3 regions of the Paenibacillus sp. FSL R7-0189 genome follow, and region 3 is predicted to be linked to each of the others. Evidence: riboswitches for the same ligand, from Rfam matches in the RefSeq annotation. Region 3 holds a riboswitch; each other region holds the start of a gene.

Region 1 (10,415 bases), 3.3 Mb from region 3:
TAACGAGTCTGCAAGTGTGCCAGTAGCATTGGTATATTTACCGTAATCTTGAACAGTAACACTACCCTCAATATGATCGCCAAAGTAAGCACGGCCTGTTGAACTTAACGGCGCATTTGGACCTACATCAATGACTGATCCTTTTTTGAACTCAATTTCAGAACCATAATAGATCGCAGGTATTCCTCGGAAGGTGAACATCAGAGCGAGATTCTCAGCCCAAGTGTCCTGTGTGCCGGCAAATCTTTGATTTTCTGGTGCCTGGTCAGGTGCATAGTCATGAGAGTCAATATAAGTTACATTCCAGGTAGCATCATTATAGAATTGATCACCGCTTCTCATACTAAATGCTTCCTGAGCAGTCTTGAAGGCCCAGTGCATTGGAAAATCAATGACATCCATACCCGATTTCATCGAATAGTCAGGCGTATGATAAGTATTTCCTGTTAAAAAAGCATTGTTCGAGGTAGGCTGTCCTGCTGTAGTAGAGTTATCTGCCCACTCTTGTTCCACCGATAGCTTGTTGGAAGCGTAATCATTTTGACCGTCACCTGGATAGGATTTTGAGCTTTTCCAAGTATAAAATGGTGTTGATATCGCCGGAATTCCACTGTTCCAGACATCTCTGTACCGAGTAGCCACTTCCCCAAAGACAAAGAAGTCTGAGCCCCCTCTTGTTTTCCATGCCGGCACAAAATATTTGTTAAAAATATACCGGCTTACATGCTTTACGGTATCGACCCGAAATGCATCCACACCCATATCAATATATTGATTATAGCTGTCGATTAGATACTGATTCACTAGAGGATTTTCTGTGTTTAAGTCCACACAGTCTCCCGCAATCTGTCCTGTCTGGACGGTGTAAGACTCCCAAGAAAGACTTTTTTCCGTATGGTAAATGTTATTGTTAGTCTCCGCAGTCTTCATTAAGGCAAGTCTTGCCTGATATTGCTGATCAGGGGTCATGGAATCATAGTTAGCTGGCAGCTTATCCGTAATTTTGAGCATGTTACTCACGGTGTCTGCTGCCGTCGGATCTTTTTTGAACATCGGGAACAGATTTTCTTCTCCAAAATTACCGGTATGATTGACGACAATATCTTGAATAACCTTTATCCCTCTCGCGTGCGCTGCATTGATCAAATCCTGATAAGATGCCCCTGCGGATTCATATCTTGGATCTATTTTCGCAAAATTTATTGCATGGTACCCATGATAATCATAACCGCTGGCATTCTGCACCACAGGTGTAATCCAGATGGCACTGAATCCTAAGGCTTTAATGTAATCGAGCTTTTGAATCAGTCCTTTGAAATCCCCTCTCCAAGCTGGATCAGAGTCCGGATTTCCTGCCTTGGCATCCTCCCATGCATGCTCATTGTTACTCGAATCACCGTCATAGAACCGGGAAGTGATTACAAAATAAATCGTATCTTCACGAAAATCGCCCTTATTACCAATGTTATAAACAAAACTCTGTTTGGTTTCATTTCCGGCACCATCGATCACAAGAAATTTTAAGGTTGTCGTCTTATTAATCAAGATAGACGGTCCGGTAAGAGATGTCAGTGCATTGCCTGAAATATAGACTTTTGAACTCGTTGTTGGTTCCGTACCATTATCTGTGTAATATGCTGTGGTTGTTGCCGCCTTGTTGTCTTTTATATTAAAAGATACGGAAACCGCTGAGCTCGAATTCCCAATAGGCAGATTCGCAGTGATAATCGGAGCTTGCAAATCGGCATTCAGATCAATCACATAAGCAAAAGAGCCTACATTACCCGCTTGCCCTATAGAGTTAACGCCGAATGCTTTGATAGTCAAAGATGAAGGTACTTGGATTGGAGTCGTATACAACGTTGAGGTTGTCGTAGGTGTCGAGCCATTGGTCGTATAATAAATTTTATCGCCGCTATTTGTACTGGATAGTGTCACCGTTTGGGCAGAATCATAGGTTTTGGGCACAGGAGAGACGGTTATCACCGGAACCTTAGGAACGTCTGGATTGGCGTCATACCATACATTATCTGAGTTATACCAGCCCTCTTTTATGCTGCGAGATAAGTCAGCCGTCTGTTTGCCATTGCCGTCATTAAAGATCAGGCTTGCACCTGTAGCATTTGGAACAGTATAGCTATACCAATCGTTTCCGTCCGATTTCATCAGTATTCCCGGCCATGCTCCACTAGTCGGAACGGTTGCCGGATTCAGATTCCAGTAATGGATGCGAATCGCTGCATTCCAGCTTGCTGGTTTCTTAAAGTGAACGGTTAGCCCTGCTGAAGTTGGTGTAGGTGTTGGCGTCACTGTTGGCGTTGGTGTGGGTGTTACGGTAGGTGTTGGCGTTACTGTTGGTGTAGGATTTACTGTTGGCGTTGGTGTAGGAGTTACCGTAGGTGTAGGTGTTGGCGTTGGTGTGGGTGTTATGGTAGGTGTTGGGGTAACTGTTGGCGTTGGTGTAGGAGTTAACGTAGGTGTTGGTGTAGCTCCGGCCGAAAGGGTCACATAATCGATATTAATATTCCCGCTATCATCCGAGTCATATTTATAAGCAAGCGTGTTATTTCCTGCCTGTAAGGAGAGCATTTCTGTTTGGTCTGCCCATGTATCCCAGTTGGCCAGGTTCGCTAATGTTGTCTGTGTAACCTTTATTCCATTGACATAAATGGACACCTTTTTGGCACTGCCGGATGCATTAGCATAGTGAAGCGTGGCATTATAGGACCCTGCTGCGGAAGACTGGACGTTAAAAGTGGTGGCTGCTCCTGTAGTTGTATATCCATCAACAAAACCAGTGCCCGAATATCCGGTGTGATTCGTATTTACTTTTGCACCACCAGACAGGGATGCACTCTCTGCTTCGTATTTCCCGGCAACCGGAATAACCACCGTCCAGTTCTTCCCGCCGTTATTGTCCCAACTATCCGTTGGAGCCGTGATGTGATAACAATAAATTAGGGTGGCACCTTCCTGAACATTGAGGTTGGCGGTGAACGTGGTTCCATTTTTGGTCATCACCGTGTCCGTAGTATTAGCCCAGTTATTCGTAGTCCAATGTAAGGTCACAGCTGCCGCTGTAGGATTGGTATAGGTGACTGTATGATCCGTATTGCTGGCCGATGCTCCACCTGATAAACCAAATAAACTAAAAATGAGCGAAAAAATAATTAACCACGAAATATAACGCCTGGATTGTTTGGATACCAAGTAAATAACCTCCTCATAATTTTAAGTGCAGCTTACGATTTTAAGCGCTATCGTGGGGTGCAAACGTTTGCAAAAATGAGAAAAAAAGAAATACTTGATAGTTTTAATCTCCTCCTTCAATGATTAATAAGGAAAAAACTCATTGTATGCGTTTACAAACGGTTCAATATCTGATGAATTTTCCTTGTTAAGATTATAGGCGCCAAACTTTTGCTGGTCAATGCATCTTTTAGGCTATAATTCAATCGTTTTCACTATAAGTTCCCTAAGATAGCAGGTAAATTGTTCAGGTTCTTAGCCAGCCAATTCATTTCTTTTGCAAAACGTTTTGGAGGTACACTATGTTTGTCCATCGCGGCATTAATCCACCACGGGCTTTCCATATACCACAACAACTGCAATGATTTTGTTAAATCCCCCTGCTCCACCGTTCGTTCCTCACGATATCCGTCAATAAATGCTGAAGCTAGTGCTCCATCTAAATCTTCATCTAAAGCACATGACATCACTGCTCGCGCCACATCTAGCTGCGGATAATCATATTTGAACCGATCAAAATCTAGAATTGCAGACAATTGGCTATCTTGAAATAAAAGATTATCAACCCATAAATCACGATGTGCCCATCCAGCTACAAGTCCTTCGAATATTTCCGGATCTATTTCTTCAGTCGCTCTTAGTTGTATCTCTAGGTCAGTGATAAGTGAGGTTTTGCCCATTTCCTTTGATTGTTGTAGGAGTACATTCCAATGTTCTAAACGTTCCTCAGAGCTTTGAGGAATAAATTGTGGGGTTCTTTTCAAACTAAGGGTCCCATCATTTAATAAACGATGCATTTTACCTGTGGCACGACCCAAATCAAACATTTGATGGATATTAATCTTACCCGGCTCTATGACACGGCCTTCACAATATTCCATTGCCATAAACGTTTCTCCCTGATCTGATTCCAGTAAAACATTATTGTTATAAGCCAACAATCCGGGACATGGGAGCCCCTGTAGATACAATCTTTTCTGTTGAGAAAAGGCAAAGTTCAGCTCTTCTGGGTTATACAATTTATATCTTTTTTTGTTGTATTGTTTAAGTAGAAATTGCCCTGAATCCGTTGTGATTTTCCATTTAAGATTTAACCAGCCACGTTTTATTGGGGTAGCATGAAGGACTTTCAATCCAAAAAAATGATAGAAACTATTACTTAAATCCTCTAAAATGGCTTCCTCTGAACGAATCGCTTCCATTTCATCAACTCCTATCTATTCAAAGTATAAAAGAAGAAGCCGCCAATGACGACTTCTTTTAGATATTTCTTTTTATCAGAAAAAGTTATCTATAAATGAGGCTCCCGCCTTGGAGAAACTCTTCTGCCTTCTCTTGCATTCCTGATTCAATTCTCGTCGAATTACGGATATTATGAGAGATCTTCATACTGCAAAATTTCGGCCCGCACATGGAACAAAAATGAGCTGTTTTAGCGCCTTCCGCAGGCAATGTCTCATCATGATATTCGAGCGCTCGCTCAGGATCTAACGATAAATGAAATTGATCACGCCAACGAAATTCAAAACGGGCTTTCGAAAGAGCGTTATCCCGGTCTTGTGCTCCTTTATGCCCTTTTGCCAAATCTGCGGCATGTGCCGCTATTTTATAAGTAATGACCCCTACACGTACATCTTCCTTATTAGGCAGGCCAAGATGCTCCTTCGGAGTTACGTAACATAACATTGCTGTACCGAACCAACCAATCATCGCTGCACCTATAGCAGAGGTAATATGATCATACCCCGGCGCAATATCTGTAGTCAGTGGACCTAACGTATAAAAAGGGGCTTCGTTGCAAGTTTCAAGTTGCTTATCCATATTCTCTTTAATCAAGTGCATCGGCACATGTCCTGGACCCTCTACCATCACCTGTACATCATGACTCCAAGCCATAGCTGTTAATTCACCTAACGTCTCTAACTCGGCAAATTGTGCTTCATCATTCGCATCAGCAATCGAACCCGGACGTAATCCATCGCCTAGGGAAAAAGAAACATCGTACAGCTTCATGATTTCACATATCTCTTCAAAATGTGTATATAAAAAGTTCTCTTGATGATGCGCAAGACACCATGCCGCCATAATGGAGCCACCTCTTGAAACAATACCTGTCATACGTTGTGCCGTCAACGGGATATAACGAAGCAGAACTCCCGCATGAATGGTAAAATAGTCCACCCCTTGCTCCGCTTGCTCAATGAGCGTATCACGGTATACTTCCCACGTTAAATCTTCCGCTTTCCCATTCACTTTTTCCAAAGCTTGATAAATAGGCACCGTTCCAATAGGAACAGGAGAATTACGGATGATCCACTCGCGTGTCGTATGGATGTTTTTACCTGTGGAGAGATCCATTATATTGTCTGCACCCCAGCGGGTAGCCCATCTCATTTTCTCCACCTCTTCCTCTATGGATGAGGATACTGCGGAGTTTCCAATATTGGCATTGATCTTTACCAAAAAATTACGCCCAATAATCATTGGTTCACTCTCTGGATGATTGATATTCGCTGGAATGATGGCGCGGCCGCGGGCTACTTCATCTCTTACAAATTCCGGTGTCACATTCTCACGAATCGCAACGTATTCCATTTCCGAAGTAATAATCCCTTTGCGTGCATAATGCATTTGAGAGACATTACGCCCCTTTTTCGCTCGCAAAGGTTTTCTATGGAGCGCTGGAAACACTTCCGCCACAGCTTTTCCCGTTGCATTCCCGTTATCTTCAGGCTTCACGGTTCTTCCTTCGTACGCTTCCGCATCCCCTCGTTCCTCAATCCAGCTTAGACGATTGGGCTCTAACCCCTGACGAATATCAGTATGAATATTAGCATCCGTGTAAGCCCCGCTTGTGTCATAGACATGAATTGGGGCATTCTCCTCTTCGCCGTCTATGCCCGCAGTTGGACTAAGTGAGATCTCCCGCATAGGCACCTGAATATCAGGCCGTGAACCCTTTACATACACTTTTTGACTTGCTGGAAAAGCTGATAGATTGATTGGATCGTTGTTCAATTCGCTTGTCATCTCAATTCCTCCTATAAGGTGATTTGATCAAGCGGAGACGGTCTACTCCCCACACATAGAAAAGGCCACATCTGTATAAGATGCGGCCTTAGAGTAGACAAATAGAAATAGAGCTCCATTTCCTCCGCTGGCATTATCCAGATCAGGTTTGACGGTCGATAGTTATAACTATCCTCTCAGCCTGGTCCCACCAAGCTCCCGTGACTATATAATTGCTACTTCAAAGTATAACCGAAAAGAGAGAATTATCCAAATCTACTCAAATGTGAGATCAATGTATACGTTAGTTTAACACCAATACCCCAAATCCTTCCAGAAGCACCTCGCCCGACAATGTTGTGCCGCTCAGTAAATCTGTTTTGGTCTCACGAAGATGGATCGTGACAGGAGTCTCACTATAATTAAGCAAAAAAGCATAACTGGAAGAAGCTCCGGTACGGACTTGCAGCTCTACCTCTTCTGGGAGCTCCAGCCAATCTGCTGGCGATTGTAGATCCATTAAATTTATGATCTCAGCCGCTGCCTGTTCATTAAATACGGCTCCGTAATACCAAACCTCACCCTTGCCGCGACGATTTCTAGTTACCGCCGGTTTTCCCGCATAATAATCAGAAGCGTAAACCGCCATCACTTCAACCGAAGCTTCCTCTATTTTGAGAATATCATTAAAGTCATCTGCTCCCGTAACGACTTCGGCCGCGCCCGACCAGCTAATTGTTGTTGGCTGACGACTGCCCTTAACCATTGTGAATTCTTCAACTGTGATCCCGCATAGATCCTTAGCAGCACCTGGGAAAGGACGCATATAACATTGACCCCGCTCATCCTTATACCCAGTTCTACAGCCGAAGATCAGTTTGCCGCCTTGCTGAACATATTCATCCAGCAGTGCTGCTGTCTCATCTGTCATAATCGCTGGGTGAGGATAGATAAGCACGTCGTACCTTGCAAGCTCCTCCAGCGTTGTTTTTTTGCGTAAATAGAGTACGTCATTCGGGATATGCTTCCGTTGAAGCGCCTTGTACCACTCCTTATTGCTCTTCCACATAAACGGGCCATGCCAAACATCGTATTCTCCATCCCACTCATTGTCATAATCACGAACAATAGCAATGTTAGCCTGATTACGAGTACCGACAAACGCTTGACCTGCTGCTGCCAGCTCCTGACCGATCTGCCCCGCTTCCCGCACTCTCCGGTTAGGCTGATTATGATAGTCATTGATTCCATGCCAATAAATTTCATTGCCCATCGTAGCTGTCCGCCAGCGGAAATATAACACCATATCTGCTCCATGAGCGATCGACTGATAAGTCCATAACCGCATCTGCCCGGGCTTTGGAGAAGGCATATCCATCCGGTTCACCCAGCCACCCGGGCCCGACTGCTGCTCCATAATACAGAAATTCGGGGATATCGAACGAACAACAGATAACGACAGTCCCCAGCCTCTATCATTCAGCGGATTCCGCTCATTCGGGTCATAAAAAATAGTAGAGAACTGAGGATAGGAATCATAGCTGAAGAAATCCAACAGTTCATCCGTCATTTCATGGCTATCCAGATGCCCGAACAGACCGTTCGTGGTTACCCACTGCTTAGGGGCAAGTTTACGGATGATATCCGCTTGGTTTTTGGCAAAAGAAATTGTATTGTCCGAAATAAACCGTTTTTCATCCAATGCCTGATGAGGATTGGGTTGCTTCGGTACTGGAGTCGGACGTGGAAGATAGACCTGAGACCAGTCACTATAGCTTTGATTCCAAAAAACAGCTCCCCAAGCCTCGTTCAAATGCTCAAGTGTAACATATTTCTGCTGTAGCCATTCCCGGAAAGCCTTATGGTCACTCTCCGAATAAAATTCACTGATCTCACAGTTGAGCTCATTATCAATTTGCCAGCCAACTACACCCGGATGATTGCCGTAATGTTCAGCCATTTGTTCTGCAATACGCGCACACAGTTCCCGGTATTTAGGACTGCTGTAATTATAATGACGGCGCATGCCATGCTGAAGTGTAACACCTTCGTAGGTTACATTTAAAACTTCGGGATACTTATCAGTCAACCAAGCTGGAGGCGTCGCCGTCGGAGTACCAAGTACGACCTGAAGACCATATTTATGTGCTAAATCAATCGCCCGATCAAAGAGCCCGAACTGAAACTGCCCTTCTGCCGGTTCAAAAATAGACCAAGCAAACTCCCCCATCCGAATGATCGTAAAGCCGAGTTCACGCATCCGGCGATAATCGTCCTCCCACATGTTTTCTGGCCAGTGCTCCGGATAATAACAGACGCCAAGCTCGAATTTTTCAGTTGCGACAGGTTTCTTCATCATTACCTCCAAAGTATTAAAAATATGCTTTCAATATTATATAATTCTATTGTAGTATCAATGATAAGAGGTCTTATATAACAAAATATTGCTATTATATAACAATCTTGCGTTCATTGCCTTAATCCAACTTGCGCTCTGTTGCGCTACAGAAATGGGTGCTGCCAAACATGAAGAAACAATGGTATTTGCCGACACCGGCTTTTTCAAAATATGTCTGTTATCCTGAATTTTTGGGACATTACACTCACTTTCCACAACATACAGAGAGAAGAAGCGAAGGGTTTCTGGGGAGTTATAACCTGCATTTGATCTTTGGTGGGGAGGGTTATGTATTCCATGAGGGCGAACGTATTCCGATGAGTAGAGGACGAGGTTTTCTGTACCCCAAAGGGGCTTATCAGCAATACGGCTCTGACCCAGGCGAGCCTTGGGATGTCTGCTGGGTTCATTTTAACACTGAAATTGTCCTTCCCTTATTAGAAGAAGTGGACCAGTCTCGTGCATACCTGTTCACTTTTGATTTGGATGCTAAGCTGGACGAGCTATTCGAGGAAATGTACCTACTGAGTGCTTCCTACGTGACCCGTAGCGAGCCAAGACTATCTGCTCTGCTGTATGAGCTTCTAGTAAACTTGCTGCAGAACTCCGAGCCGCTTCACGGCTCAGTACCGCACGAGGTTAGGCAGTCCATCCGCAGTGCTGCAGATATCATTCATGTCGAATGTGCCAGCCCTTGGTCTCTTGAATCGATGGCAAGATTGACCGGGTACAGCAGCTATCATTTTCTAAGGCTGTTCCGGGTGGTTATGGGCAAAACTCCAAACCGTTATTTAACCGATTGTCGGCTGGCTAAAGCCAAGCTTTTACTGGTTTCCACAGGACTCTCCATTGCTCAGGTTGCGACTCAGTCCGGTTTTGCCCAGTCCAGCTATTTCATTAAAGTGTTCAGAAGGTTTGAAGGCATGTCTCCTGTGAAGTACCGGCAGGCTTTTGGGGCGTAGAGGATCTTCCTTCAGTCCGTAGAGATTCAATCTTAGTCTCTTGGATTTATCACCCTTAAAGATCATCCTTAAGAGAAATTTCACTCTCAATATCTAGACTTATTGTTTCGGAATGAAGCTCCCCTTCATTATCATTCCATGTAATAGATAAAGTGGTATTTTCATAATTTTGTCTATTTTTATTTAATTCGTCATATAAATATGGACCAGTTATAGACCCGATATCAGTGTTACTTAATATTGAAACGGGTCCATCCGTTGACCTAGCTTCATTTACAAGAACTGTTTCATCCTTATTATTAGTGTTTTTTTCATTAACTTCATACTTATAATAGCTACTATTCACTAAAGAGCTTGGGTCTCCCTTGAACACTAACTTCCCATGTCCCCGTAAAATTTTGCTAGATGAAATTATTATTTTGTAATCTAAAACATCCCATCTATCCCCTGTACCCTTAAGCGTATATACTTGAACACCAGTGTTTAAATTTGTTTCGACCTCTTTATTGAAATATAAATAACTCCATATCGCATTCGAAATAATAACCACAGCTACAAGCACTAGGATTAGTTTTTTCATATCTGCTCCTTTATAAATACTCCCCAACCGTTATTTATATCTTAAATTCCACTCCTTTGACCATTTCGGGAAAGCTTCTCTGGTCAATTCTTCGAGTGTTTTTCCATCAATGGTGTAAACCCAACCCATATGTAATTCATCGAAATCAGGAAAACTATAGCCTCCTATCACTTGATCGTCTGCTTCTAGCAGAAAAATCAGGGTTTGTTTTTTTGTA
Region 2 (10,415 bases), 790 kb from region 3:
ACCTTGGCACTTGGCTTCTACCTTGTGCTACCCTTCATCCTAGGACGTGCAGAGAAACTGTCGTCTGGGGCTAAAGAAGGAACGTTAAGTGCAGTAACCGGATTTAATCGTTTTGCGCAGTATGGATTGGTGATCCAACTCCTTACAGGCGGTTACATGATGACCAAAGGTGATTATTCAGTAGCGTGGATGATTATTGTTGTTGTGTTACTGCTAGCGATGTTTGCGCTTGGCGGTATTATGAGCAAGCCTTTGCGTCTTGCAGCAGCTGGAATTCGTGAGAACCGCGACGTTAGCGCAGAGACTGGCAAATTGCGCACACTTAGTGCACTGCTTACGGTGTCATTGCTATTGATGGTATTCTTCATGGTGTTTAACGACATAGTTTAATTTACAGCGAATTATACCCGCCTCCTTAATGGAGAGCGGGTTTTTCGTATGTACCGGTAATTTATCTTCATAAACGTTAATCCCTGATAGGATTAGTATAAGATTTCGGCCGGTAGTTTAAGGGAGAAACACCCGTCCATCGCTTGAATTGTCGGCTGAAGTGGCTCTGGGAAGCAAACCCGAGTTGTTCAGAAATCATCTGTATTTTTAAATCGGTATGAAGCAGTAAATGTTTTGACTTCTTTAATCTTAGGTTAGTTATGTACTGCCTAGGAGATATCTTATACACCTTTGTAAACAACTTATGGCACTGCACCCGACTTAAGCAAAGCTGCTCAGCAATCAAATTAACCGTGAGCTCCGGTAAATGAATATTGGCTGCAATATATTTTTCGATCTGATGAGCAGTTTCCACCTCGTACAAAGAGTTTGCTTGTCTCGCTGTGTTGGAATTCTCTGAATTCGAGAGCTGTACATCAATGAGTTCAGTCAAAATCATCAGAATGATCGCTTGCAAACGAAGCCTTTCTTTTACAAGGATCATTTCTTCAATTTCCTCGGGAAATCCAGTGGATGCCGTCGTGGCGAGAATATTGTTCTTAATAAATTCATCCAAATGTTCCAACTGGTGATTTAATCCCGAACGCTGCATTTGTTGGTTATTCCATTTCTGTACAGCCTGAGATTGAAACCATTCACGAAACTTTAAATCGTCAATATCGAAATGAAAGGAGAGGTAAATATAGTTGCTCAGGCCTGAATTAACTACATAATGACGTAAGCCAGGCGGAATGATTAACCAATCTCCTTTACCAAAGGCGATGGAGCTACCTTCTACATATTGATGGGAGTTGCCATCGTAGCAATACAATAGTTCGAAGATTTTGTGATGATGATCAGGGTATGCCCACCCAGGTTCTGCTACACGATAATGAACACCGATCAGCTGCAGTGTACTTATAATGTTCGGAAAGCTGACTTTGTAAGCGATAGGAGTTCTCCTCCTTAGGATCAATAGGGATGTTCTTAATTATATCAAGGATACCTATACATATGACCGTTTTGCAGTGTGAGCCGTTGATCAATTCCAAGTTTTACGTTACAAAAGGTCAAAAAAAAGAATGAAATCATCATTTGAATCACTTTAGAGAAAAGGGATAATGGAGGAACCTAGGGAAGTACTTCGAGAAACGGAAGGAAGTGTAATGAAGTGAGAAAGCTGTGTAGGGATATACTAATCTTATCTTCTTTACTTATGGCTTCATTGACTCTTACTCACGGTATAACAGAGGCAGCCCTTATTAAAGATGGGGTAGAGGGGCAACCTCCAATCCGAATTGCAAACGCATACAAGCTCAATTTTACAAACCAAGTTAAAACAGGGTATCAATCCGTTAGGTATGATCCTAATCGCGGTGCGCAATTGTATGACTCATCATTAGGTTATGGTTTTGTCCAAGAGACCAACGCTTTACCCGCTAGAGAAGTGCATACCGATTCAATTACATCCGATGGAACAGGTTTTTTCATCACAGAATCTTATTTTTTTGCTGAACCTAAATCTGAAAAGGATAATTATAATAACTACGGCATGGCGTTTCGAATGGATGCTTCTCCTGGAACCTACAACGTATATGTAAAAACGACTTCTGACGCAGAGGATGGGATCGTGTCAGTATCAGGGATGCAGACCAGCCGCTTGTTGAAAAGTGGACATTGGGACGCGGCAAAGCTTGTACCCGTCAAGCATACGGCTGTAGCCAAAGGGAAAGAGTGGACTTATACGTATGTAAACGGCCGTGACCATATAGATATTGAGATTGAACCGAACAAAGTGAACACAGCTGTAGGGATTGAGGAGATCATACTGGAACCGATTTTGCCACAGCATAGAGCAGCTGGAGCTCTTCCGAATTTATTTATACTTGGAGATTCCACGGTCAAGTCCTACACCTTCGACGAAGCGCCAATGAGTGGTTGGGGCCAGATTATTGGCAGTATGTTTAATCAACATAAAGTGAGTGTAACTAACTATTCCATGGGAGGACGCTCGTTTAAAAATGCCTATACAGAAGGTCGACTTAACGACATTTTACTGAGTGGCAGCATTGGGGATTATGTGTTTATTCAATTCGGACACAATGATGAGAGTGCAGATGAGTTCAGACGTTACGGCAGAGGTTCGACTGAGGCAATGTATGAAAACTACCTTAAAGAAGTTTATCTCCCTGCGATCCAAGCCCGGGGCATGATACCAGTACTGGTAACGCCAATGTCCAGAATTAAAGGGAATGCAAGTCCGGGATATATCTATGAGAATTCTTTTAAATCAAGAAAGTTTGTAGATATTCTTAAACGGGTTGCAGATGAATCTGGAGTTACACTTATTGACCTTAACTCGGAAAGTCTGAAATATTATAACGAGATCGGAGGAGAAGCGATAACAGCCCTCTTCATGTCAATTGAAGCCGGAGAAACGCCAGGCAAAACAAATGACGGAAGTTACGCTAACGGGCATCCTTCAAAGAAAATCGATGGGACTCATTTTAAAGAAGCGCTCGCCAAACAATTTTCGCGGATGATTGTTACGGAGCTTGTAGAGAAAGGTGCTACTGGCGATTCTACTGCTGCTTCCATTACTGCTTATCTTAAAGGGAACGTTAAGCATGCGGCACTAACAGGCAACTGGGATAAGGTTTTTCCGGAAATAACTAATGATACGACGACCGGGGAAGCTGCTTATTACCGCAATCAAATTGAAAAATTAATCCAGCTGGGAGTAATGGGCAAAGACCGTCAAGGGAATTTTAAGCCAGATACGGAGATGACAGTTGCTGAATTCACACGCAGTATTTCTAAGTTAATGAAAGTGGAAAGATCAGATCTTGCCTATTATCCGAAAGGTAAGCTGTCACGTGAAACGATGGGTGCTATTCTCTATGATGTTTACCAAGTAAAGTTTGCTAATAAACCTAAGTACATGACTGATTATAACGGCACAGCAGTAGTGCCAGGAGATCCTGGTTATGATTTCAATCTGGATCCAGGAGCTAGAGGAGCGATGTACTATCCACTTGTATCCTGGCAGCAGCTGGTTGATACGGCGGACATTTCTCCTTTTTTAATTTCAAAAGTGAAAAGTGCTTATGAATTAGGGCTTATTAGATCTGAAGTGGGGATTGCTAGAGGCCAAATGGTCAATGGGACAGAACTAGAACCTAAAGCCATAGTGACCCGGGAGAAAGCAGCTAAAGCTCTTTATTTTATGTGGGTACTGGAACATGGAGTGAATGCAGAAAATCATGTTTCTTCTTTGAAATAGTTAGGGTGAACAATTCAAGGCACAGCAGCGATGCTGTGCCTTTTTGTATGCAGTGAAGTCCTCTCCACTTACAGCAGTTTACATCCACGGTTGTTTATTTCTACTTGCATTGTGGTAAGTAAGATTCGTAAAGCGATTTAAGAAAATGACAAACCCAGCGTATAAACGTGCATTGTTGTGCCATCCTAAGATGATCAGTTAACTATCAATTTGCTTAACGAGAGGAGATAGGGAAGATGTCAGGCAATAATAAACAAGCTACAAAAACCTTACCCCCACAGGAGCAGCATCATCAGCCAGGGATTGAGAGTGAAATGACGCCGCTGCCCAAATACGAGCCGGCAAATTATAAAGCAGCAGGTAAACTGCAAGACAAGGCGGCGTTGATTACCGGTGGAGACAGCGGAATTGGGCGTGCAGTTGCTGTGCTTTTTGCTAAAGAAGGTGCTGATGTGGTCATTTCATATCTTAATGAACACTCAGATGCAGAGGAAACTAAACGTCAGGTCGAGCAGGAAGGCCGCAAATGTATCCTAATTCCAGGTGATATCGGTGACGAGAAATTCTGTAAGGATCTTATTAAACAGACGGTAGAGGGCTTAGGAAAGCTTGATATTCTCATCAATAACGCGGCGGAGCAACATCCGCAAGCTAAGATCGAGGATATTACTTCCGAGCAGCTAGAGCGTACTTTCCGTACGAATATATTTGCGATGTTCTATTTAACAAAAGCAGCTATGCCTCATTTAAAAGCAGGATCTACAATTATAAATACAACTTCAATTACCGCTTATCGCGGAAGCCCGCAGCTGCTGGACTATTCATCAACTAAAGGAGCTATCCTGAGTTTCACACGATCTTTGTCCACGAATCTGGCGGAGAAGGGCATACGGGTAAACGGTGTAGCACCAGGTCCAATCTGGACACCGCTAATTCCCTCTACCTTTGATGCGAAGCAGGTTAGCGAGTTTGGAGGCACGCAGCCTATGAAACGGCCTGGACAACCAGAGGAGCTGGCGCCAGCCTATGTATATCTTGCCTCTGACGATTCCAGTTATGTGACTGGACAGGTTATTCATGTAAATGGTGGCGAGGTAGTAAACGGTTAGATTAGTACAGCTAATGTGAATAAATGGGTGTATTTCAATAAAAAAATATGTTACTATAAACCACGTTAGCATTTTAAAATTGTATATTTATGTCACTAGGGGTGCCGATTGGCTGAGACGGAATGGATTTCCGGACCCTTTGAACCTGATCTGGTTAAGACCAGCGTAGGGAAGTGGAGAACGAATTTCTGTTGTCGGGCTATTTGTAGTACCGTCTATATACAGATTCTGACTGCCTTCCTTACGGGGGCAGTTTTTTTGTTTTTTACTGGCCTACAGGGAAGTGAGAGAGAGGAGATCGCGAGTGGTACAAGCTGAGATCCATCTAATATCAGACGGCAAGCAGCTGTTGAGACAATTTGTTGAACTGGCTGTCACGGTGCAGACATGGGTCGATTATATTCACTTAAGAGAGAAGCAATGTCCAGCACGCGAACTGCTCTCTGCGGCACAGGAGCTGTTGGCTGCCGGTATACCCGCTACCAAACTGATAATCAATGACCGGATCGATGTAGCATTGGCAGCTGGTGCCGCGGGTGTTCAGTTGGCTGGGCACAGTGTGAGCCCGCTTACAGCCCGGCGAATTGCACCTCAGCTTTGGCTGGGGAGATCGGTTCATTCTCCGGAAGAAGCGGCGAATGCTTCAGAGCAGGGAGCTGATTATTGCTTGTTTGGCCATGTATTTCCCTCGGCGAGCAAGCTAGGGCTGCCCGCACGTGGGTTAGAGCTGCTTGCAGAAACGGTGAAGACTAGCTCTATTCCTGTAATTGCGATTGGCGGAATTGGTCCCGCTAATGCGGCGCAGATCATTAGGCAAGGCGCGGCAGGAATTGCTGTGATGTCCGGAATTTGCGGAGCGGATGATCCTTATGAGGCCGCCAAAGCTATTCATAAGGCGGTTCATTCATAGCCGGGAGGTAAAAGCATAGGCGAAGGGGGTGATTCAGAATGAGACTGTTGATTAACGGGAAATCCGCAGAGTGTTCTGGTGGTATTCAAACTATAGCTGATTTGATCAGTCTTCCTGAGTGGTCGGGTCGTCTGATGATCATTGAGCTGAATGGAGAAATTGTCAGTAAGGAGAATTATGAAAGTACTGCTCTGAGCGAGGATGATCGTTTGGAACTGGTGCACTTTGTTGGTGGGGGTTGAGATGGAGCGGTATAGAATTTTGAGAAATTTATAAGAACCAAAGGGAGGTAATTTCATGCATGACCCGTTACATATTGGAGGCATCGAATTAACTAGTAGATTATTTATCGGAACCGGAAAATATAGCCGGAATGCTCTGATCCCCGAAGTGATCGCAAGCTCTGGTTCTCAGGTGATTACTGTAGCGCTTCGCCGAGTGGACCCGGAAGGTGGAGCAGAAAATATCATGAACCACATTCCCGGCCACATGACTCTTCTGCCTAATACCTCAGGAGCGCGTACAGCGGAGGAGGCAGTCCGTATTGCGAGATTAGCAAGAGCTGCGGGACTGGGGAACTGGGTGAAGATCGAAGTGATCAATGATCAGAAATACCTGCTTCCAGATAATCTGGAGACCATACGAGCTACAGAGATTCTAGCGGCGGAGGGTTTTGTAGTACTGCCATATATGAGTCCGGACCTTTCGGCTGCTTTACGTCTGAGAGATGCCGGTGCTGCTGCTGTGATGCCGCTTGGTGCGCCGATCGGGACGAATCGCGGCCTGCGCACCAAGGAGCTTGTGCGTATTCTTATTGAAGAAGTGAATTTGCCGATTATTGTAGATGCCGGAATTGGCAAGCCCTCGGAAGCGGCGGAAGCAATGGAGATGGGGGCCGCTGCTGTTCTGCTTAATACGGCTGTCGCAACGGCACGTAATCCGCTCGTCATGGCGGAAGCGTTCCGCGAGGCGATATCCGCTGGCCGCAAAGCTTATTTGGCAGGACTCGGTCCTGTAGAAGAAGTTGCTTTTGCTTCGTCACCGTTGACTGGATTTCTGAACTGAATTTGATAGGTTCACCAAAGGAGGGAGGATTAGCATGAGCTTTTTTGACACACTGGCCCGCTTGGAGCAGTATCCATATGAGCAGCTGTGGAAGGAGTTCCGGGAGGATGACGTTAAGCGGGCGCTTGGAAAAGACAAGCTGAACGAAAATGATTTGCTGGCATTGCTCTCTCCGGCAGCAACGCCGCTGCTAGAGGAGATGGCGCAAGCTGCTCAGCGACTGACCCGTGCACATTTTGGTTATTCGATGCAGCTGTTCACACCGATGTATCTTGCCGATTTTTGTGTGAATCATTGTACCTACTGCAGCTTCAGCTCCATTTATGATTTTCCGCGTAAAAAGCTGTCCTTGGAGGAGGTTCGCAGGGAGGCTGAGAAGATTGCAGCTACAGGTCTGCGGCATATCCTCATTTTGACTGGTGAATCGCGCCGGGAGAATCCTGTCTCATATATTAAGGATTGTGTAGATGTACTCAGGGAATTTTTTTCCTCCGTCAGTATTGAGATAAATCCTCTATCGACTGCAGAATATAAAGAGCTTCTTCAAGCAGGGGTGGATGGACTAACACTATACCAAGAGGTTTACCACCAGGAGACTTACAAAAAGCTGCATGTTAAAGGGCCTAAAAGAAACTACCGGAATCGCCTGGATGCACCTGAACGCGGCTGTCAGGCAGGTTTTCGTTCTGTGAATATTGGTACGTTGCTCGGGATGTACGATTGGCGGCAAGAGGCATTCCAAAGTGCCATGCATGCCCGCTATCTACAGGATCGGTATCCAGATTGCGAGATCAGCCTGTCACCCCCACGGTTTCGGCCTTATTTAGGGGAATTTAACCCAGAGTGCGATGTTACCGATCGATCACTAGTGCAGATTATTTTGGCATACCGGTTATTTTTACCCCGTTCGGGCATTACTTTATCTACAAGAGAGCCTGCCTCTCTACGCGATCATTTAATTCATCTAGGAATAACTAAGATGTCAGCCGGGGTCACTACTGAGGTGGGCGGTCACACTAATGCAGGGGGAACTCCGCAATTCGAAATATCCGATAGCCGCAGTGTGCAGGAGATTACGGAAATGCTATATACGAAGGGTTTGCAGCCGATTTTTAAAGACTGGGATATCCTGACTGAATCAGTAACGTAACGCTTGTATTTTTATTATTAATCACTAAAGGGACCCCTGCGAGATTCATGCGGAGGTCCTTTTTTCTATTGTGTAGATGGTGTTTAGTTTCCGGCAGAGAGCTCATCGAGAGACATTTCGAAGCTCGGTGCCATATGAGTCAGAAAATAATCCACTTCCTGCAGGCCAAGCCCACGAAGTTTTGCTGCTGTCTGCTCCTTCGCGGCGGCAAATTCTCGGTTGCCTGCAGCAACCTCCCATACGCATTTCAAATAAGCATCCAGCCGATCAGCGGCTTTCACATAGCTGTGCAGCAGAATGTCCTCCGAATCGGGAGGGCTGTCTTCCGGTCGTATGAGCTGAGTGTAGATGCTTTTTAGCTCTGATGGAATCATTCCAGTTAAGCGATCAGCCGCAACTTTTTCCATTTCGCGGAAGCTGGTGAGCAAGCGAGGATTGTTGTATTTTACCGGCGTGGCAATGTCGCCTGTGAATACTTCGCTGGCATCATGGAAAAGAGCTATGGTTGCTGCTCGTTCCGCGTTTAATGAACGCCCGAAATGTACATTACCAATGGAACAGAGCATATGTGTGAGCAATGCAACATGAAAAGAATGCTCAGCGACGTTCTCCGGTGCGGTGCTGCGCATCAAGCTCCAGCGCTGAATATACTGAAGACGATATAGATAGGCAGAAAAATGGTAGCTCAATTTTAAAGTAACCCCTTTCATGCGGTGCTAGGTATGATATTATTATACTAATTGTATCAAACTTTAGATAACCTGGAACTGCCGAGAGGAGCTTGAATGAAGATGCAGCATTTTGAAGACAGTATTTATAACCTTATCGTAGAAACTTCCACGAATTTGCCGGGAGATGTACGCCGGGCAGTTGCAAAAGGTCGCGCGCTGGAAGACAGGGCTACCCGGTCCGGTCTTGCTTTAACCACGATTGCACAAAATATCGGAATGGCTGAGCAGCAAGTGTCTCCGATCTGTCAGGATACGGGAATGCCTACATTTATCATTCACACCCCTGTGGGAATCAATCAGATTGAGATGAAAAAAGATATTCATAATGCCATTGTACGAGCGACCAAGAATGGTAAACTTCGTCCCAATTCTGTAGATTCATTAACAGGTGAGAATAGCGGAGATAACTTGGGTGCAGGCACACCAGTCATTCATTTCGAACAATGGGAAGAGGATAAAATAGACGTTAGACTTATTCTGAAGGGTGGAGGCTGCGAGAATAAAAATATTCAATACAGTCTCCCGGCAGAATTAGAAGGACTCGGCAAAGCGGGTCGGGATCTGGACGGAATCCGTAAATGTATTTTACACGCGGTATATCAGGCGCAGGGACAAGGCTGTAGTGCCGGTTTTATTGGCGTGGGTATCGGCGGTGACCGTACGACTGGCTACGAGCTGGCTAAGAAGCAGTTGTTCCGAAAAGTGGAGGATGTTAATCCGATAGAAGACCTTAGCAAGCTGGAAGACTATATTATGGAGAATGCTAACAAGCTTGGAATTGGCACGATGGGTTTTGGTGGTGAGGTATCGCTGCTGGGCTGTAAGATTGGCGTTATGAATCGTCTGCCAGCTAGCTTTTTCGTATCCGTTGCTTATAACTGTTGGGCCTTCCGCCGCCAAGGGGTGCTGGTTGATCCATCAACAGGCAATATAGAGGATTGGTTGTATGAGAGTGGTACAGGGATATCTGTAGATGATGAAGGGGCACATGAATCTGAAGCGGTAATTGCTGAGGGAGCTAACAGCCCAGCCTCTGAGTCGCGGGAAGTACGTCTTACAACGCCGATAAGTGAAGAGGATATCCGTAGTCTGCGTGTTGGAGACGTGGTTATTTTATCCGGTGAAATGCATACAGGCCGTGATGCTTTGCACAAATATTTAATGGATCATGAGTCTCCGGTAGATCTGGAAGGGGCTGTGATTTATCATTGTGGTCCTGTGATGATGAAAGATGAGGAAGGCTGGCATGTAAAAGCTGCGGGCCCAACTACGAGCATTCGTGAAGAGCCTTATCAAGGCGATATCATCAAAAAATTTGGAATCCGTGCAGTCATCGGAAAAGGTGGTATGGGTCCAAAAACGTTAAAAGCCTTACAGGAGCACGGCGGGGTATACCTCAATGCGATTGGTGGAGCCGCCCAGTATTATGCAGAGTGCATCAAGAAGGTCAACGCTGTTGATTTTATGGAATTTGGTATTCCTGAGGCGATGTGGCATCTCGATGTGGAGGGTTTTGCAGCGATTGTGACGATGGATGCTCACGGCAACAGTCTGCATGCGGATGTGGAAAAAGATTCTGCAGCTAAATTGACTCAATTCAAGGAGCCAGTGTTTAAATAAATGGGGTTACAACCGGTGGATAAGTCATGAGGAGGGCAGATTATTCTCTGAATGGCTTTTCCATGGGTTTTAATCAAATTATAAGGATTTATATGTCCAGACTATAAATTATCCTTAA
Region 3 (10,415 bases):
CATCCTCCTTGGATGACGTAGGATAAATGGGACCCACGCCCAGATAGTCGGCTCCATCGGCAATCGCTTGCTGAGCTTCAACGAAAGAGTGAGCGGATACACCAATGATTTTATTCTCTCCAAGTAGCTGGCGGATTGCCAATGCAGGTGTATCCTCCTGTCCTACATGAATTCCGTCCGCATCAAGCGCGATCGCTAAATCAATGTCGTCATTCACGATAAAGGGCACGCCATTGGCATGACAAATCTTTTGAAGTCGTCTCCCAAGATTAAGTCGAGCCTTATCGCTTAAGGAACCGGTACCCTTTTCACGGAATTGAAACATGGTTATGCCCCCAGCAACCGCTTCCTGCAGCACCTTAACTGGAGCTTTACGGCAATTTACGCTGCCCATAATGAAATAGACTTTTAATAGATCTCGCAGATGTTCACTGTTCATTCGTTGCACTGTTTATCCCTCGCAGTCTGTTCTGATAAGCAAAATGATTGGTTGGTCCATGCCCAGCCCCTATGCTCAGCTCGTCCTCGATCGCCGCTTGTATAAATGCTTTGGCAGTTTGAATGGCCTCTGCTACGGATTTGCCTTTGGCTAGCTCGGCGGTGACTGCTGCTGAATAGGTGCAGCCTGTACCATGCGTATGTCTGGTCTGAATCCGGCTACTCTCCAATAAGGTATATTCGTCGCCATCATATAGAAGATCGGTTACGGCTGTGGTCGAGGTATCATGTCCCCCTTTTAGCACTACATATTTGGAGCCCATGCCATGAATGATTTTGGCTGCTTTTTTGCGTTCTTCGATGGTGGAGATCGTCATCTTTGTGATCATTTCGGCTTCGGGAATATTGGGTGTCGTCACCAATGCTAAGGGCAGCAGATGGCTGATTAAGGATTGAACCGCCTCCTGCAGCAGCAGTGTGGACCCTCCTTTAGCGACCATCACAGGATCAATTACAAGATTAGACCAGCCGTAATACTTAATTTTATCTGCCACAATGCGGATGATGTCACTGTTAAATAACATCCCGGTCTTTACGGCATCTGGTTGCAGGTCAAGTCCTATAGAATCAAGCTGCTGAATTATGGCGTCCAGAGTCACTGGATAAACCCCTTGGACACCAAGCGTATTCTGCGCTGTCACAGCTGTGAGGACGGACATGCCGTAGACAGAAAGCTCCTGAAAGGTTTTTAGATCGGCCTGAATGCCAGCACCACCGCCGCTATCGGAGCCGGCAATGGTTAGAGCTTTGGATATAATCATCGAATTCACTCCTTTGAGGGTCATTAACTGAGCTGTTTGATGCTGGATCTTTCTAGGAAGACTTCTGGTGTGACCCATGTCAGTTGATTTAGAAACTCAACCTGAAAGCTTCCCGGCCCTTGACCAGTTGTTAGTTCAGCGGCGATTTCAGCTGCTACTCCATAGAAGGAGAGGGCTTCCACTGCGGCCTCCAACGAGTCACCGCCACTTACCGCGAGAAATGCCCCCACAACAGCGCTGAGCAAGCAGCCAGTTCCTGTAACCTTCGTGAGAATAGGGTGACCGTTGCTAGCAATATAGGTGTTTTTTCCATTCGTGATCACATCGTCTTTTCCAGTTATGATGACCACACAGCTTAACTTCCTCGCAGCAGCTTCAGCCAAAAGGACTACATCGCCTTCACCTTCGCCAGCATCCACCCCTTTAATGGACCAACTCTCTCCAATGACATTAGCGACTTCAGCCACATTCCCCCGCAGTGCGGTGATTTGCATCTCATTCACTAGCTTTTGAGTGACAGCGGTCCGATAAGAAGTTGCGCCTGCACCTACCGGGTCAAGCACTAGGGGAACCCTGTGTTTATTAGCGGATTTACCAGCAAGCAACATAGATTGAATGGCGTAATCATTGAGTGTGCCGATATTTAGAACTACAGCAGACGACATAGCGGCGATGTCGATCACTTCTTCGTGGGCATCCGCCATAAAGGGAGAGGCGCCAAGCGCCAACAGACCGTTGGCTGAGAAATTGGCTACCACAATATTAGTGATGTTGTGGATCAACGGGTTGGATTCCCGTACTTTGGCTAAATAACTCATCATAATTCCTCCTCAAGCTTGTATGAACAACTAACTAAACATTACAGATTGATAAAAGCTTCCTGTGCTTTAATATCCTCTGGTAGAAGATTGTTGGTGGATAACCACTGCTGAACCTTTTCCCAAGATGTCGGGTCTTGATATCCAAAAGATTGATCGCCAGCATTCATCAGCGGCAGCAGAATCTCAAGACTTTTTTTCTCAATCTCCTTGTCGAGCGGTGAAGTTGCATCTTCATGTGCAACCAGTAAATCCAGGGCTTGTTCAGGATTCTGCTCCACAAATTCCTGTCCTTTTGTAATGGCATTTAGAAATTTTTTAAAGTAGGCTTCAGAATTTTGCAATCCTTGTTCGCTGGCCACCAGCACAAGCTCATAATAGTCAGGCACTCCGTAATCCGTTGGATTAAGCGAAGTGACCGGATGTCCCTCTTTTTCAAGGATTAGTTGTTCATGGTTGATGAACCCGCCCATTATTGCGTCTACTTGTCCAGTAGAGATCGCAGGGATGAGGTCAAAACCTACGTCAATCAGCTTGGCGGATGAAGGATCGCCTCCATCACTCTGGATCATTGTCCGAATCATCGCTTCATAGAGCGGAATGGAGGAATAGCCGATTTGTTTTCCCGCGAGCTCTTTTGGACTATGAATACTGCCAGCCTGAGGAACCATCAGATGATTCAGTGGATGCCGCACGATTGCTGCAATCGAACGTACAGGGATTTTCTCGCCGCGTGCCATAAGTACCTGAGGCTGATAACTGAGCGCTAGATCAATTTGATTCGCTGCAACAAGCTTTAGGGAATCATTGCTGTCTGCAGGCATTTTGATCTCGACATCCAAACCTTCCTCTTGGAAAAAACCTTGCTGTTGCGCAGCGTATAGAAAGGAATGAACGGCATTGGGATACCAATCAAGCATAATCGTCAGCTTGTGTGACTGCTTATTTTCGGTATTGGAGGGATCGGTTTGGGAGTTGTTATTTATCTTGTCTGCCTTCCCGCAGCTGCTTAAGAGCAAAAGTGTGCATACTAGAAATACAGAAATAAGTCCTCGTTGTGGGGATTTTAAATGATTCATTGGTTTGATCCTCTTTTCTTTAAAAATAATTGTTCGAGTAAAGCTATCGCCAGAAAAAGCACCACACCAAGCGCGGACAGCAGAAATACAGCCGCGAACATTTCATCGCTCTGCATATTTCCGGCCATTCTGCGGCTGAAGTAACCGAGTCCTTTACTGCCGCCGAGCCATTCCCCGATAGTAGCTCCGATGACGCAGTATACAATGGACAGCTTTAAGCCAGAGAAAAAAGCAGGCAACGCCAGTGGAATTTGGGTTTTGACAAGCAGCTGCCAGCGGTTTGCACCAAATGTTAATAATAAGTCCTTGTAAGTCTGGCCACTTGTACGAAGTCCATCATATGTACTCACTACGACTGGAAAAAAAGCCGTCAAAAACACCACAGCCACTTTGCTCCACAGCGAATATCCGAACCACATAATAAAAATGGGGGATAGCGCAATTAATGGGATCGTCTGGCTAATGATAAGAAAGGGATAGATGGCCTTTTCTATGGGGCGATACAGGAACATTCCAGTGCCCAGCAATACACCACAAATAACAGAAAGGACAAAACCCACCAGTATCTCCTGTAACGTCGCCAATAAATGCTGTCCAAATAATAATTGCCTGTGCTCGATCAATGCGATTCCAATAGAGGAAGGTGCAGGGAGAATAAAGGCTGGAATCATGTGAAGGCGAACAGCTGACTCCCAGATTACAAGAATGAGCAGTACCAGAAGAAGGAAGGGACCATAGTTGTCTAGATGTTTTTTAAAAGGTATAGGTCGCATGTAATCTCCGCTCCAGCTCTGCACGCAGTGCTATAAACCGGGGTTCGTAGTTCATCTTATAATGTCTTGGCCTTGGTAAATCCACAACGATCTCCTGTAATTCGCTGTGCGCACCGCCAGATAATAAATAAATCCGGTCACTGAGCAATAGTGCTTCCTCCAGATCATGAGTGATGAGCATAATCGTCTGATTCAATTCACCCCATAACTCCAACAGCCAACGGTGTATCTCGCGTTTGGTCATGGCATCGAGAGCGCCAAAGGGCTCATCCAGCAGCATAAGACCACTTCCGCCTCCAGCCACTAAGGTGCGCAGAAATGCGACTCGCTGTTTCATTCCACCCGAAAGTTCATGGGGATAAGCCTTCTCTACATCTGCTAAGCCGAAGCGGGTCAACATTTCCCGAATCTGAGTGATCGTTTCTTGTTTATTGAATCTGGGCTTGATCTCCCAAGGCAAAAGGCAGTTGTCGAGCACTGTCCTCCAAGGCAGCAATAAATCCTGCTGAGGCATATAAGCGATCTGGCCTAAACGACTAGCGGTTGACGGGTGCGTAGAGAGTTTTATTTTTCCGTGAGTAGGTTCGAGTAAACCGGCAATCGTTTTGAAAAATGTACTTTTCCCGCATCCGCTAGCACCTACTACGGAGACGAATTCCCCTTGCCTGATATCCATGGATAGATCTGCGAATACAGGGGGTTGCTCAGATTCCGGAAAAGAGTAGGTTAGGCCTTGAATAGATAAAATGGTCGTGATGATCAAACCTCCTAAAATTTTTGTGGAGCGCCTAAACAAATAAAAACCCATCCATTTCCAGAGGAAATGAATGGGTCAAAAAGTTCATTCTGCATAATAACACTTAACATGCTTGATGAAAATTCTGCTCCACTTCCCTCCGCTGGTATGATCCAGATCAGGTTCCAAGGGTCCGGAGCTTGAAGCTCCGTCTCAGTCGGCCGACTCCCCTAGTGAAATAACAGGTCCATATTAATTTGTTAATAAATATACCATATCTTTCTGAGAAGTAAAGAGAGAAAGAAGTGAAGGATTAATCCAAGATTGGGTAAGATATAGGTAGGAATCTAGTTAATATTATAATTCCGATGTATATAATCGGAAAAAAGTATTGACGATCATGTGATGGCAGTGTACTATTCAATTTACCGGAAAAAATCCGGGTAGAGAGAGGGGATTTAATAATGAAAAAATGGAGTTTAACTATTATATTGGCGTTAACCGTGGTCCTTATAGCGGCTTGCGGCAATAATTCGAATACCAATACGGCTGCTGAACCTACAGCTGGAACGAATGGTGGAGCAGCATCTTCAGCGCAAAACAGTTTGGAGGCTGTGAAAGCCAGCGGCAAATTGCGGATAGGTACAGAAGGGACTTATGCGCCTTTTACTTATCATGACACTGCGGGGAAATTGACTGGTTTTGACGTGGAAATTGCTGAAGAAGTAGCAAAACGTTTAGGTGTTAAAGCTGAATTTTTTGAAACTCAGTGGGATGGTATTTTCGCTGGAATGGATGCGAAACGGTTTGATGTAATCTTTAATGAAGTTTCCATTAACGAAGATCGCAAAGTGAAATATGATTTCTCTGAACCCTATATCGTATCCAAAGCAGTATTGATCGTGAGCGAAGACAATGAGGATATTAAGACCTTTGCCGATCTTAAGGGTAAAAAAGCCGGACAATCCCTGACAAGTAACTTATCCGACATCGCTCGTGAGAACGGTGCTGAAATCGTAGCTACGGACGGTTTCAATCAAGCGATGGATCTGCTGACTTCGGGACGTATTGATGCAACTGTGAATGATGGCTTGTCTTATCTGGATCTAAAAAAACAAAAACCAGATGCAAAAATTAAAGTGGTTGATGAGATTCCTGAAGGATCACAAAGTGCCGCAGTATTCCTGAAAGGCAATGATGAGCTGGTGAAAGCGGTCAGTGATGCGATTACAGAGATGAAGAGTGATGGAACGTACTTGAAAATTTCCGAGAAATACTTTGGAGCTGACGTTTCAAAATAATACAAGGCTAGCAAGGCTAATTAAGCCTGGAAGCTAAAAAGGATGTCTGAATAATGGATGACCGCAAAATACAAATTTTCTTAGACACACTGCTACCCCTGCTAAAAGCCGGGGTGGCTTTTACCATTCCGTTGGCGCTACTTTCCTTTGTGCTTGGATTGATTTTGGCGATCCTAACCGCGCTGGCACGTCTTTCACCGTGGGTAATTCCGAAGCTAATCGCCCGTTTTTATGTGTGGGTTATTCGAGGAACCCCATTGTTAGTGCAGCTATTTATTATATTTTATGGTTTGCCGGCTGTTGGTATTGTACTCGACCCCTTCATTGCCGCCACCATTGGATTTACTCTTAGCGTAGGGGCTTATTCATCGGAAATCGTACGCGCTGCTATCCTGTCGATACATAAAGGCCAATGGGAAGCTGCCTTCTCAGTCGGGATGACTCGTGGGCAGGCTCTGCGCCGCGTAATTCTGCCACAAGCTGCGCGCGTTTCTGTACCGCCGTTATCCAATTCCTTTATTAGCTTGGTTAAAGATACTTCGCTTGCAGCGATCATCACCTATACGGAGATGTTTAGAACCGCACAGCAGGTAGCCTCTACCACTTATGAGCCTCTGCTGGTATACTCCGAAGCAGGATTGTTTTATTTAGTGTTCTGTTCTGTGCTGTCGGCGCTGCAAAATTACTTGGAGAAACGACTCGATCGTTACTCTGCGACCTAAAGGAGAGATACTTGTGATTGAAATCATTAATTTGCATAAATCCTTCGGCGCACTCCAAGTGTTAAAGGGTATTGATCTGAAAATGGAGCATGGAAAGGTACTTGTCATTATTGGGCCATCTGGCTCCGGGAAGACTACACTGCTGCGCTGTTTTAATCTGTTGGAAATCCCGGATCAAGGCAGCCTGTCGCTCAGTGATATCACCATCAATTTTACAGATCATAAGAAAATTCCTCAGAATTCCGTATTGGCCCTTCGTCAGAAAACAGGGATGGTCTTTCAATCGTATAATTTATTTCCGCATATGACTGCGCTTGGCAATGTGATGGAGGGACAGGTAACTGTCCTGAAACGATCCAAGGAAGAAGCGCGCAAGCGGGGGCTTCAGCTGCTGGCTAAGGTGGGTTTGGCAGATAAAGCTGATAACTATCCACATCAGCTGTCAGGTGGACAGCAGCAGAGAGTGGCCATCGCCCGGGCTATGGCAGTAGATCCAGAAGTGTTATTGTTTGATGAGCCCACTTCGGCGCTCGATCCTGAGCTGGTAGGGGAAGTGCTTAAGGTTATCAAACAATTAGCGGCAGAAGGTATGACTATGGTGATTGTGACCCACGAGATGAAATTTGCCGCCGATGTAGCGGACCGGATCATTTTGATGGATGGTGGTCATATCTTAGAGCAAGGGACTCCGCAAGAAGTGCTGGAGCATCCGAAGAATCCCCGGGCTCTGCAATTTCTGAACAGACTGAATGGTGAAGAAGAGTAGAAAGACAATATACACGAAAAAGCGGCTCGGGAATCATCCGGAGCTGCTTTTTCATGTGTAGATTATTCAAATGAGAAGAGTATCTGAAATTTGGCTTATACTCCAGTTTTCAGAAATTCCAAAGCGTTGTAGAGCATAATCGCTGCTTCGGTGCGGGTGAGTTCGCTTTTTGGATTAAACTTTCCGTTAGCATCCAGGCTATTGATCTTGTATTTCAGGGAGCGCTGAATACTGCCTTGATACGCAGGAGTCAGAGAAGCTTCATCAGCGATATCTACTGGAACGATATTGATCATCGGCAGATTGCCAACGCCTTCGATCGCTTGCACTAGATAGTTAGTGAATTGCTCTTTGGTCATAATGAGGTTAGGATCAATGTCTTTAGGAAGCTTAACTTCATTGTAATAAGCATTGATAAAGGCTTCAGCGTACCAGGCTTTGTCTTTTACTTTTGTGAACAAGCCGCTGGCAACAGGAGCTTTGTTAAAATCAATGGCCGCGAGGCTAAGCTGGAGACCGCCGGAGATAAACTGAATCCCTTGGGCTGTAGTTACCTTAGAGCCAGGGAGAAATTGAGATTCGCTGACACCTTTAATTAACCCTTGATTTTTTAAAGAAATGATTTTTTCTTTGCCGTTTATGTTATCAATATCCTTAAAGGTGTTCCCAGCTGCAAACATCTGACCACCCAAAGAAAAGGAGAAAATGGCTACGGTTGTGATCGCTGCTAGTGTGCTTTTTTTCATGTTCATGTCTTTTCACCTCGTTGTATGGATAGGCTCCTTAGCCTTTGTCACTCCTTTAACGTTGTAAATTATGGAAAGGTTGCGGTCTAATCTGTATTATTTCACGAAAAAGTAGATTTTAATAGAAATATGGGCCAGATTGGGGTGTAGTACTTTGGATAAGTGGCATGAAATGATATAATGATGTCAGGCTCTTTTCATTCGTGGTTAATTTTGTTATGATTATATCGTAACGATTACTATTTATGTATTGTCCAAACTGCATAAATAGGAGCGTCTCAGAGGGTACGGATGTTAAATCGTTCCGGGAAGGTAGGAGACCAAATGGATCAAATATCAAATATCAGTCAATTGTTTGCGGCGCAAAAATATAAATTAACGCCTCAGCGTGAAGCTATAGTGAACGTTCTGCTCGACAATGAGAAGGATCATCTAAGCGTAGAAGAAGTATATATGCTTGTTAAGAACAGCTATCCACATCTGGGCCTGGCAACGGTATACCGTACACTTGAGCTTTTATGTGAGCTACACATTGTAGAGAAGATGAACTTCGGAGACGGAGTTGCCCGTTACGATTTGCGCGGGAACGATCATTCGCATATGCATCATCATTTGATATGCAGCGTATGCGGTCGGTTGGAGGAAATTAAGGACGACTGGCTTGTGGAGCTGGAGAGAAGAGTGGAACGTGAATATGGCTTTAACGTCACGGATCACCGCCTTGATTTCAAGGGTACTTATGGAACATGTAAACGTACAGGCTGCAAAAAAGCAAAAGCAGAAGCAGATAAAGCAGTCTCCTAAGATCGCTTTCTAACCTAAAGACACAGGCTTTCTCCAAGCCTGTGTCTTTTTTGATTACTGCGTTTTTGGAAGTCTAGCTTCGAGTAGGTACAAAGGATTTGATCCACGTTCCGAAGCTGCCAGGGTTACGGCTCTGAACGAGAATTACACCTTCTCCACGGAAGCGGCAGACAAGTGCTTCACCACTGGTTATGCTGTTTAGCCAGCCAGAGGCTGCCTTTTCTACCTTATAGTCCATATAATCTGGCCATGCTACGAGGTGTCCGTTATCGATAATCATTTCTTCACCAGGTCCTAAATTAATCGCATGGATAGCACCGAAGGAAGACAGGAACACCGTTCCTCTGCCACTGATTTCTACAATGAAGAAGCCTTCACCGGAGAAGAGCCCTCTGGTTAAATTCTGCATTTTGGTATTTACTTGAATGCCTTCAGTTCCGGCGAGAAATCCGTCTTTTTGAACTAACAGTTTATACGATCCGTCTAATTCTATCGCCTGAATATCGCCGAGTGAGCCAGGTGACAGCAATACCTCACTTTGACCACGGGTCGCTCTAAGTTCTTGAAAGAAGAATTTCTCACCGCTCAGCATTCTCCCGAGACCGCGCATTAAACCACCATCCACGGTTCCTTTTAATTCTACGTTAGGTGACATCGCGACCATTGCGCCCATTTCAGCCTTTACGCTTTCACCGGGATTTAGTTGGACCTTTAACATAGCAAAAGCACCTTCATACAAAACCTGGTAATTCATCCTTTAAACCTCCGCATCTATTTAGATAAGATAGAATACTAGCTTTGCTCTAAGTGTAACGGAATTCTTGCTTCGCTCATAGTCTGGAATATGTTAAAATGAAGTTGTCTTATAGATGTAAGATCAATAATCATTCACCCATGAATAGGAGAGTGGTGTCACATGGCACGAACCAAGACACAAAAAGCCTTGCGTAAGGCAGAGCGCTCCGGAGCCTGGTGCGCAGCACAAAGTCGTAGATCGAATAGTGATTATGGAGCCATTTCACAGCATGTACGGTTAACACCAAGCAAGCAGGAACAATTGAATAAGAATAGATATAAGGGGCAGATCTTCCAAGATGATGCTCCTTTTTTATTGGCTATTTGATAAGAGGACGTCGCTCAGCGTATAGTAATTGAAGAAATAATATATAGGAGATGTATCCCAGATGAAACAAAATAAATATGACGATTCGAATTTCTTCTCAGCTTACCAACAAATGCCTCGATCTATCGGAGGGCTTGCAGCAGCAGGAGAATGGCATGTATTAAAGGCGCTTCTTCCAGACTTACATAATAAAAGTGTGCTTGATCTAGGCTGCGGCTTCGGCTGGCATTGCCTATATGCCCGTGAGCAGCAGGCGAGTTCAGTTATAGGTGTGGATATCTCTGAAAA

What was found. Region 3 has a riboswitch for thiamine pyrophosphate ahead of MKY63_RS28390 (ABC transporter ATP-binding protein). Riboswitches for the same ligand answer to the same signal wherever they lie in the genome.
Region 1: another riboswitch for thiamine pyrophosphate. It lies ahead of thiC (phosphomethylpyrimidine synthase ThiC); the one in region 3 lies ahead of MKY63_RS28390 (ABC transporter ATP-binding protein).
Region 2: another riboswitch for thiamine pyrophosphate. It lies ahead of MKY63_RS01095 (thiamine phosphate synthase); the one in region 3 lies ahead of MKY63_RS28390 (ABC transporter ATP-binding protein).

Annotation. Positions count from the first base shown of each region.
Region 1 is NZ_CP150223.1:3,171,540-3,181,954, reverse strand. Features, by position in the region: gene MKY63_RS13870 (alpha-amylase family glycosyl hydrolase) at 1-3,210, opposite strand, end outside; gene MKY63_RS13865 (phosphotransferase) at 3,465-4,451, opposite strand; gene thiC (phosphomethylpyrimidine synthase ThiC) at 4,537-6,279, opposite strand; TPP riboswitch at 6,383-6,491, opposite strand; gene MKY63_RS13855 (beta-galactosidase) at 6,563-8,614, opposite strand; gene MKY63_RS13850 (AraC family transcriptional regulator) at 8,785-9,618, shown strand; gene MKY63_RS13845 (hypothetical protein) at 9,674-10,198, opposite strand; gene MKY63_RS13840 (hypothetical protein) at 10,229-10,415, opposite strand, start outside.
Region 2 is NZ_CP150223.1:214,550-224,964, reverse strand. Features, by position in the region: gene MKY63_RS01115 (hypothetical protein) at 1-390, shown strand, start outside; gene MKY63_RS01110 (AraC family transcriptional regulator) at 467-1,405, opposite strand; gene MKY63_RS01105 (GDSL-type esterase/lipase family protein) at 1,601-3,712, shown strand; gene MKY63_RS01100 (SDR family oxidoreductase) at 3,949-4,821, shown strand; TPP riboswitch at 4,909-5,010, shown strand; gene MKY63_RS01095 (thiamine phosphate synthase) at 5,126-5,731, shown strand; gene thiS (sulfur carrier protein ThiS) at 5,770-5,973, shown strand; gene MKY63_RS01085 (thiazole synthase) at 6,029-6,796, shown strand; gene thiH (2-iminoacetate synthase ThiH) at 6,831-7,946, shown strand; gene yfbR (5'-deoxynucleotidase) at 8,030-8,635, opposite strand; gene MKY63_RS01070 (fumarate hydratase) at 8,738-10,297, shown strand.
Region 3 is NZ_CP150223.1:6,436,517-6,446,931, reverse strand. Features, by position in the region: gene thiE (thiamine phosphate synthase) at 1-439, opposite strand, end outside; gene thiD (bifunctional hydroxymethylpyrimidine kinase/phosphomethylpyrimidine kinase) at 429-1,259, opposite strand; gene thiM (hydroxyethylthiazole kinase) at 1,283-2,077, opposite strand; gene MKY63_RS28400 (ABC transporter substrate-binding protein) at 2,119-3,156, opposite strand; gene MKY63_RS28395 (ABC transporter permease) at 3,153-3,929, opposite strand; gene MKY63_RS28390 (ABC transporter ATP-binding protein) at 3,910-4,692, opposite strand; TPP riboswitch at 4,804-4,907, opposite strand; gene MKY63_RS28385 (amino acid ABC transporter substrate-binding protein) at 5,130-5,966, shown strand; gene MKY63_RS28380 (amino acid ABC transporter permease) at 6,020-6,688, shown strand; gene MKY63_RS28375 (amino acid ABC transporter ATP-binding protein) at 6,702-7,454, shown strand; gene MKY63_RS28370 (S-layer homology domain-containing protein) at 7,550-8,206, opposite strand; gene MKY63_RS28365 (transcriptional repressor) at 8,525-9,004, shown strand; gene MKY63_RS28360 (TIGR00266 family protein) at 9,078-9,758, opposite strand; gene MKY63_RS28355 (hypothetical protein) at 9,921-10,127, shown strand; gene MKY63_RS28350 (class I SAM-dependent methyltransferase) at 10,189-10,415, shown strand, end outside.